Regions from separate parts of the Mesorhizobium sp. M8A.F.Ca.ET.161.01.1.1 genome, predicted to be linked through region 2. Evidence: riboswitches for the same ligand, from Rfam matches in the RefSeq annotation. Region 2 holds a riboswitch; the other holds the start of a gene.

Evidence for each region. A riboswitch is a leader RNA that binds a small molecule or an ion and turns the genes downstream of it on or off. The one in region 2 is predicted to bind S-adenosylmethionine.
Region 1: linked by a shared signal. The riboswitch ahead of EN804_RS20025 (O-succinylhomoserine sulfhydrylase) and the one ahead of EN804_RS15760 (homoserine O-acetyltransferase) in region 2 are both predicted to bind S-adenosylmethionine.

What each region holds. Positions count from the first base shown of each region.
Region 1 is NZ_SRTD01000008.1:32,760-36,822, reverse strand. Features, by position in the region: gene EN804_RS20030 (ceramide glucosyltransferase) at 1-498, shown strand, start outside; gene EN804_RS20025 (O-succinylhomoserine sulfhydrylase) at 526-1,716, opposite strand; SAM riboswitch at 1,773-1,850, opposite strand; gene EN804_RS20020 (2'-deoxycytidine 5'-triphosphate deaminase) at 1,991-3,085, shown strand; gene araD1 (AraD1 family protein) at 3,137-4,063, opposite strand, start outside.
Region 2 is NZ_SRTD01000005.1:317,351-321,413, forward strand. Features, by position in the region: gene metW (methionine biosynthesis protein MetW) at 296-910, opposite strand; gene EN804_RS15760 (homoserine O-acetyltransferase) at 969-2,138, opposite strand; SAM riboswitch at 2,260-2,337, opposite strand; gene hisC (histidinol-phosphate transaminase) at 2,475-3,584, shown strand; gene EN804_RS15770 (prephenate/arogenate dehydrogenase family protein) at 3,607-4,063, shown strand, end outside.

The sequences.
Region 1 (4,063 bases), on a different contig from region 2:
CGGGCGCTGGCCGCCGAGATCGCCGAGGACGCTGCCGCCACCAAGCTGGTGAACGGCCTCGGCTTGCGCGTCAATCTCGTTGCCGCGCCCTTCGAGCAGCCGCTCGGCCAGCGCACGCTTGGCGAGATCTGGTCGCGTCAGGCCCGCTGGGCGCGCCTGCGCCGCGTCACCTTCCCGCTGTTCTTCGCGCCCGAAATCCTGACCGGCGCGGCGGTGCCTCTCGCGCTTGCCCTGGTTGCTGCGGCGAGCGCCGGCATCAGCCTCTGGGCAACCGCGATTGCCGTGTTGGCGGCCTTCTACCTTCCGGAGTGCGCACTGGCCTTGTCCAAGGGCTGGTACCTGTCGCCGCGCATGGTCGCGGCCATGATGGCGCGGGACGTGATGCTCCCAACCCTCTGGGCGCGCGGCTGGCTCGGCGGCGCCGTCGACTGGCGCGGCAACGCAATGACCATCCGCACCAAGGCGGCCGAACTGGAGGAGACGCCGTCGCGCGCCTGATCGCCGCGACCGACGCTCCCAAACAGCCTATTTGGCGGCCTTCAGCGCCTGCGCGATGTCTTCCAGCAGGTCGTCGGCGTCCTCCAGGCCGACCGACAGCCTGAGCGTCCCTGGCCCGATGCCGAGTTCGGCGCGGGCCTCGTCGCTCAGGTTCTTGTGCGTCGTCGTCGCCGGATGGGTGATCAGGCTCTTGGCATCGCCGAGATTGTTCGAGATCAGCACGATGTCGAGGGCGTTCTGCAGCGCGAAGGCCGCCGGCTTGCCGCCCTTGACGTCGAGGCAGATCAGCGTCGAGCCGCCCGACATCTGCTTCTTGACGATGGCGGCCTGCGGATGGTCGGCGCGGCCGGGATAGATGACGCGGGCGATCTGCGGCTGCTCGGCCAGGAAGTCGGCGATCCTGCCGGCGCTTTCCGTCTGCTGGCGCACGCGCAGCGGCAGCGTCTCGAGCCCCTTCAGCAAGGTCCAGGCATTGAACGGCGACAGGCTGGGGCCGGTGTGGCGGAAATAGTCGTGCAGGTTTTCGTCGATCCACTTCTTGTCCGACAGGATGACGCCGCCGAGGCAACGGCCCTGGCCGTCAATATGCTTGGTGGCCGAGTAGACGACGATGTGCGCACCAAGCTGCAACGGCTTCTGCTGCAGCGGCGTGGCGAAGACATTGTCGACGACAAGCCGCGCGCCGATCGAATTGGCAAGCGAGGCGACGGCTGATATGTCGACGACTTCCAGCGTCGGATTGGTCGGGCTTTCCAGGAAGAACAGCTTGGTGTTCGGCCTGACCGCCTTTTCCCAATTGGCGATATCGGTGCCGTCGACCAAGGTCGCCTCGATGCCATAGCGCGGCGCCAGCGTCTCGACCACCCAGCGACAGGAGCCGAACAGCGCGCGCGCCGCAATGATATGATCGCCGGCCTTGACGCTGCACAGAAGGGCCGCGGTCACCGCCGCCATGCCCGACGCCGTGGCGCGCGCGTCCTCGGCGCCTTCGAGAGCGCACATGCGCTTTTCGAACATGTCGACGGTCGGGTTGGCGTAACGCGAATAGATGAAGCCAGGCTCTTCGCCCTTGAAGCGGGCTTCCGCCGCCTGGGCGGTTTTATAGACATAGCCCTGGGTCAGGTACATCGCCTCGGCGGTTTCGCCGAATTGGGAACGCAAGGTTCCGCCATGCACGAGTGCCGTCTGAGGTTTCCAGTTGCGCTTCTTGGTGCTCATCGCTTTGTTCCAGACACAAAAAAACCGGCCGCGAAAGTCGCAACCGGTCCATACGGCCTTGCGGCCCGACGGTCCTTTAGCGACTTGTTTAACGTGGCTGCAAGCCGACCGGCCAAATCACCACGGGATAACGACCCTTTAGACCCGCGCCACGCTTGCGTCAATTGCCGGCTTCATTAAGAGGTTTGTACCAAGGCAGGTTCCGCAAAAGTGCCCAGTGGTTTTGCGGCAAGAACCTGCACCAAAAGAGACCAGTCTTGGGCGGAGCCAGACTTTGCGGCAGACAGGCATTCTTCCCGATCAGGACATTTCGGCGCTGTTCAAGTCCGGCGCGCTGAAGTCGCCGCGCGCGCTCGATGCCGATCAGATCCAGCCGGCGAGCCTTGATCTCAGATTGGGGAAAAAGGCCTGGCGGGTGCGCGCCTCGTTCCTGCCCGGCCCCAACCACAAGGTCTCGGAAAAGCTCGATCGGCTGCAACTCCACGAGATTAATCTGACCGAAGGCGCGGTTCTCGAAACCGGCTGCGTCTATATTGTGCCGCTGCTCGAAAGTCTGGCCCTGCCGGCTGATATTTCGGCGTCGGCCAATCCGAAGAGCTCGACCGGGCGCCTAGACATCTTCACCCGCGTCATGACCGATCGCGGCCACGAGTTCGACAAGATCGCCGCCGGCTATCACGGTCCGCTCTATCTCGAAGTCAGCCCGCGCACCTTCCCGATCATTGCGCGCACCGGTTCGCGCCTGTCGCAGATCCGCTTCCGCACCGGCAATGCACTGCTCTCGGAGGCTGAGCTGCATGAATTGCACAACGCCGAGATGCTGGTCGCCACCGATCCGCCCAACATTTCCGGTGGCGGCATCGCGTTGTCGATCGATCTCAATGGCGACAAGGATGGGGTGGTTGGCTATCGCGGCAAGCACCACACCGGGCTCGTCGATGTCGACAAGCGTGCCGCCCAGGATGTCCTCGATTTCTGGGAGCCGATCCATAAGAGCGGCGCCGGCGAACTGGTGCTCGATCCCGACGAGTTCTACATCCTCGTCAGCCAGGAGGCGGTGCATGTGCCGCCGCTCTACGCCGCCGAGATGACGCCCTTCGATCCGCTGGTCGGCGAGTTCCGTGTCCACTATGCCGGCTTTTTCGATCCGGGGTTCGGCCATTCGGCGTCCGGCGGCACCGGCAGCCGGGCGGTGCTCGAAGTGCGCAGCCACGAAGTCCCGTTCATCCTCGACCATGGCCAGATCGTCGGCCGGCTGGTCTACGAGCACATGCTGAAGCGGCCGCGGGCGCTTTACGGCACCGACCTGGGCTCGAACTACCAGGCGCAAGGCCTCAAGCTCTCAAAGCATTTCCGCGCGGTGCGCTAAGGTCGAAGCTGCCGATCTCCCCACGAGAGGGGGATGACGCCCTCGTGGCTTTTACAGCGCCTTCACCGCCACCTTCACCGGCTTTTCGATTTCCAGCGGGTTGCGCAGCGGCAGGCCGAAATCCCCTGCCTCGATCTCGAACACGTCGCCTGCTTCCGTGTTGATGCCGTCGGCGAAGGATAGCGTCGCGGTGCCGAACATATGCACATGCACGTCGCCCGGCTGGCGGAAGGCCGAATATTTGAAGTGGTGGTGTTCGAGATTGGCGATGGTGTGCGACATGTTCGTTTCGCCCGACAGGAACGGCTTCTCCCACAATGTCTTGCCGTCTCGCAGGATGCGCGACGTGCCGCGGATGTCCGAAGGCAGGTCTCCGATCAGGATTTCCGGCCCGAACGAGGCATTGCGCAGCTTGGAGTGGGCGAGGAAGAGATAGTTCACGCGCTCGGTCACATGGTCCGAGAATTCGTTCGACAGCGTGAAGCCGACGCGGAACGGCGCGCCGTCGTCGCCGATGACATAGATCCCGGCGACCTCGGGTTCTTCGCCGGCATCCTTGGCAAAGGCCGGCGACATCAGCGCCGCGCCAGGCGCGACCGCCATGGTGCCGTTGCCCTTGTAGAACCATTCCGGCTGTACGCCGACCTGGCCTTTGGCGGGTTTGCCGCCTTCCAGCCCCATGCGGAACATCTTCATCGAATCGGTGAGCTGCTCCTCGCCGTCGGTGCTGAGCTTCTTGTGCATGGAATCGCGCGTCGCGGCCGACCCGAGATGCGTCAGCCCCGTGCCGGTCAGGTGCAGATGCGCCGGGTCGGGGTGATTGATCGGCGACAGGAGCCGTCCCCTCTTGTAGGCGGCGTCGAGATCGACCGTCTCGCCAAGTCCCTTGCGTTCGATCAGGGCGGCCAGGCCGACACCGGTGCGGGCGGCCTCCATCGCCAGCGAATAGACGCTGCGCGCGCCGTTGATGATCCGGGT
Region 2 (4,063 bases):
ATGCACTTTCCGATAGCTCTTCAGGATGGTTGAATGGATCGGACTTCCCCCTGGCTGGCCCTCATCGGATTAAGTGCGACGCTACAAAAAACAACCTGTTATGTCACCCATTGTGCCGTCGTTCTGACGACAAGGGAATGGTGAATTCCGGCGCCTAGCGCTTCAACCGCAACACTTTTGCCACCGCTGGAATTGGCGGAAGCTCTTGGCGGTTGCGTCCATGTGGTGTTGGCCGACGGCGTGGAACATCCGCACAAGCCCACGGATATCCTCGCGTAGGAGGCCGACGGCAGCCTTATCGCTTCAACAAAAACACCGCCTGCTGGCCAAAGAAATTCCAGAACCACCAGGGCATCGACAGGCCGATCTTCTGGCCGTTGGCGTCGAGCGCGGTCGCCTTTTCCACCGTCGCACCAAGCTCCTCGCACAGATTGACGAAGTCGCGGATGGTGCAGAAGTGGATGTTGGGCGTGTCGTACCAGGAGTAGGGCAGATCCTTGGTCACCGGCATGCGGCCCTTGACGAACAGCGACAGGCGCACCCGCCAATGGCCGAAATTGGGGAAGGACACGATCGCCCGATTGCCGATCCGGAGCAGTTCGTCGAGCACCAGCTTCGGGTTGCGGGTAGCCTGCAGGGTCTGCGACAGGACGACGAAGTCAAAACCCTTGTCGGGATAGAATTCGAGATCCTTGTCGGCATCGCCCTGGATGACCGAGAGGCCGCGCGCCACGCATTCGTTGACGCCGCGCTGCGAAAGCTCAAGGCCGCGGCCGTCGACCTGCTTGGTTTCCTGCAGCAATTCGAGCAGCGAGCCGTCGCCGGAGCCTACGTCAAGCACGCGCGATTGCGGCGGGATGAGGTTGGCGACGACCTCAAGGTCGACACGCTGGCTGCCATTGACGCTCATGGCTTCGCCTCCTGAGTGGCGCATGACGATGGTCCGAAAAGTCCGCAACGTTTCGGGGTCATGCGCCGAGCCCCCTGGCGCGCGCGGCCGAACCGATAAAGCCGTTGATGGCGGCAAACAGTTCCGGCTCGTCGAGCAGGAAGGCGTCGTGGCCGCGGTCGGTCTCGATCTCGACGAAGGAAACCGAGGCGCCGGCGGCGTTGAGCGCGTGCACGATCGAGCGGCTCTCTTCGGTCGGGAACAGCCAATCCGACGTGAAGGACACCAGGCAGAAGCGGGTCTTCGTGCCGGCAAAGGCGTCCGCCAGCCGGCCGCCATGGTCGGCGGCAAGGTCGAAATAATCCATCGACCGTGTCATGTAGAGGTAGGAGTTGGCGTCGAAGCGGTCGACGAAGGTCATGCCCTGGTGGCGCAGATAGCTCTCGATTTGGAAATCGGCATCGAAGCCGAAGGTCAGCGCTTCGCGGTCCTGCAGGTTGCGGCCGAATTTGCGGTGCAGGGCGGCTTCCGACAGATAGGTGATGTGGGCGGCCATGCGCGCCACCGCCAACCCCTTTTCCGGGCGCTTGCCGTGCTCGAAATATTTGCCGCCATGCCAGTCCGGATCGGCCATCACGGCCTGCCGCCCGACCTCGTGGAAGGCGATGTTCTGTGACGAATGGCGCGCGCCGGTGGCAATCGGCAGTGCCGAGAACACCCGCTCGGGATAGCTCGACGCCCATTGCAGCACCTGCATGCCGCCCATCGAGCCGCCCAGCACGCAGAACAGCTTCTCGATGCCGAAATGGTCGACCAGCATCTGCTGCGCACGCACCATGTCGCGGATGGTGATGACAGGAAGGTCGAGCCCATAGGGCTTTCCCGTGGCGGGGTTGGTCGAAGCCGGCCCGGTGGAACCAAGGCAGCCGCCGATGACGTTGGAACAGATGACGAAGAAACGGTTGGTGTCGATGATCTTGCCGGGGCCGATCAGCACTTCCCACCAGCCTGGCTTGCCGGTCACCGGATTGGTGTTGGCGACATGCTGGTCGCCGGTCAGTGCATGGCAGACGAGGATGGCATTGGAACGGGCATCGTTCAGAACGCCATAGGTCTGATAGGCGATCTGGAACGGCGACAGCACCGTGCCGGCATCGAGCTTGAGCGGCTTGTCGGGTCCGAAACGCAACACCAGGCTCGACGGATTGTCGACCTCGTTGTTGGTCCTTGCTGCGCGCAGAGCGGCCATTCCTAATCTCTCTTGCTGCATCGTTTCTTGCGAAAATCTCCGCTGATTTTCGCGGCGCCGATGCGGTCGTCCGGGCCGGTAGCGGACAATAAAAAACCGGCATTGCCTTCGCAAAGCCGGTTACGTCACGCAAACGGCCCTTTAGCGAATTGTTTAACGTGGCTGCAAGCCGACCGGCCAAATCACCACGGAACTGTCACCGCACTTCTAGAACCCGCCCGCCTCGCCGTCAATGGCGGCGGCTGGCACTAGTGCCGCCTCTCGACATTGCCGGCCATGGCTTGTATTTCCGCAGCGGCTTCCGGATGGAGGCATTTTCGACGGATTTTGCAAGACATGAACCAGACACCGGATCAGGCACGTCCAACCCCCCGCGCGGGCATCATGGACATAGACGCCTATGTGCCCGGCAAGAGCACGGCGCCGGCCGGGGTCGCCAAGGTCTACAAGTTGTCGTCGAACGAGAACCCGCTTGGCCCGTCGCCGAAGGCGATCGAGGCCGCGCGTGAGGTCGCCGGCAAACTCGACATCTATCCCGACGGCACCGCCAGGCGGTTGCGCGAGGCGATCGCCGAGGTGCATGGCCTCAACGCGCAGAACATCATCTGCTCCAACGGTTCCGACGAGATCCTTGGCCTGTTGGCACAGACCTATCTCGCGCCCGGCGACGAGGCCATGTTCACCGAACACGCCTTCATGGTCTACAAGATCTACATCCAGTCGGCCGGCGCCACCCCGGTCGTGGTCAAGGAGACCGACGAGCGCGCCGACATCGATGCGATGCTGGCGGCTGTGACGCCGCGCACGAAAATCGTGTTCCTGGCCAATCCCAACAATCCGACCGGCACCTATGTGCCGTTCCAGGAGGTGCGTCGCCTGCATGCCGGACTGCCGAAAAACGTGCTGCTGGTGCTGGACGCGGCCTATGCCGAATATGTCCGCCGCAACGATTACGAAGCCGGCATCGAGCTGGCCGGCAGCGCCGAGAACGTGGTGATGACCCGCACCTTCTCCAAGATCGGTCTCGGCGGAGCGCGTATCGGCTGGATGTATGGTCCGATGCACATTGTCGATGCGATCAACCGCGTGCGCGGCCCCTTCAACGTCAATGCGACCGCGATCGAGGCCGGCATCGCCGCGATCCGCGACCGCGCCCATGTCGAGCGCAGCGTGGCGCATAACGAGACCTGGCTCGCCTGGCTGAGCGAGGAGATGACTGGACTCGGACTGCGCGTGACGCCCAGCGTCGGCAATTTCCTGCTCATTCATTTTCCCGACGACCAGAGGCATTCGGCGGCTGCGGCGGATGATTATCTGAGCGCGCGCGGCTATATTCTGCGGCGCGTTTCAGGCTACGGCTTTCCCAACGCGCTGCGAATGACCGTCGGTACCGAAGAGGCCAATCGCGGCGTTGTCGCCGCGCTCAAGACATTCCTGAAAAGCTAGAACGCCTGAAAAGTTACACACCATGGCATCACCGATGTTCGAAAAAATCGCGCTGGTCGGCATCGGCCTGATCGGCTCGTCGCTGGCCCGCGTCATTCGCCGCGAAGGCCTGGCTCGCCATGTCGCGATCTCGACGCGCAGTGTGGCAACGCTCAAGCGAGCCGAGGAACTGGGACTAGGCGATTCCTACACCACCGATTCCAGGGAAGCTGTGCGTGATGCCGATCTGGTCATCGTCTCGGTGCCGGTGGGCTCATCCGGTGCGGTGGCGCAGGAGATTGCGCCGGCGCTAAAAAAAGGTGCGATCCTCACCGATGTCGGCTCAACCAAGGCCTCAGTCATCGCGCAGATGCAGCCGCATGTGCCTGAGGGCGTCCATTTCATTCCCGGCCATCCGCTGGCGGGTACCGAAAAATCCGGCCCGGATGCCGGATTTGCCGACCTGTTCGACAATCGCTGGTGCATCTTCACGCCGGTGC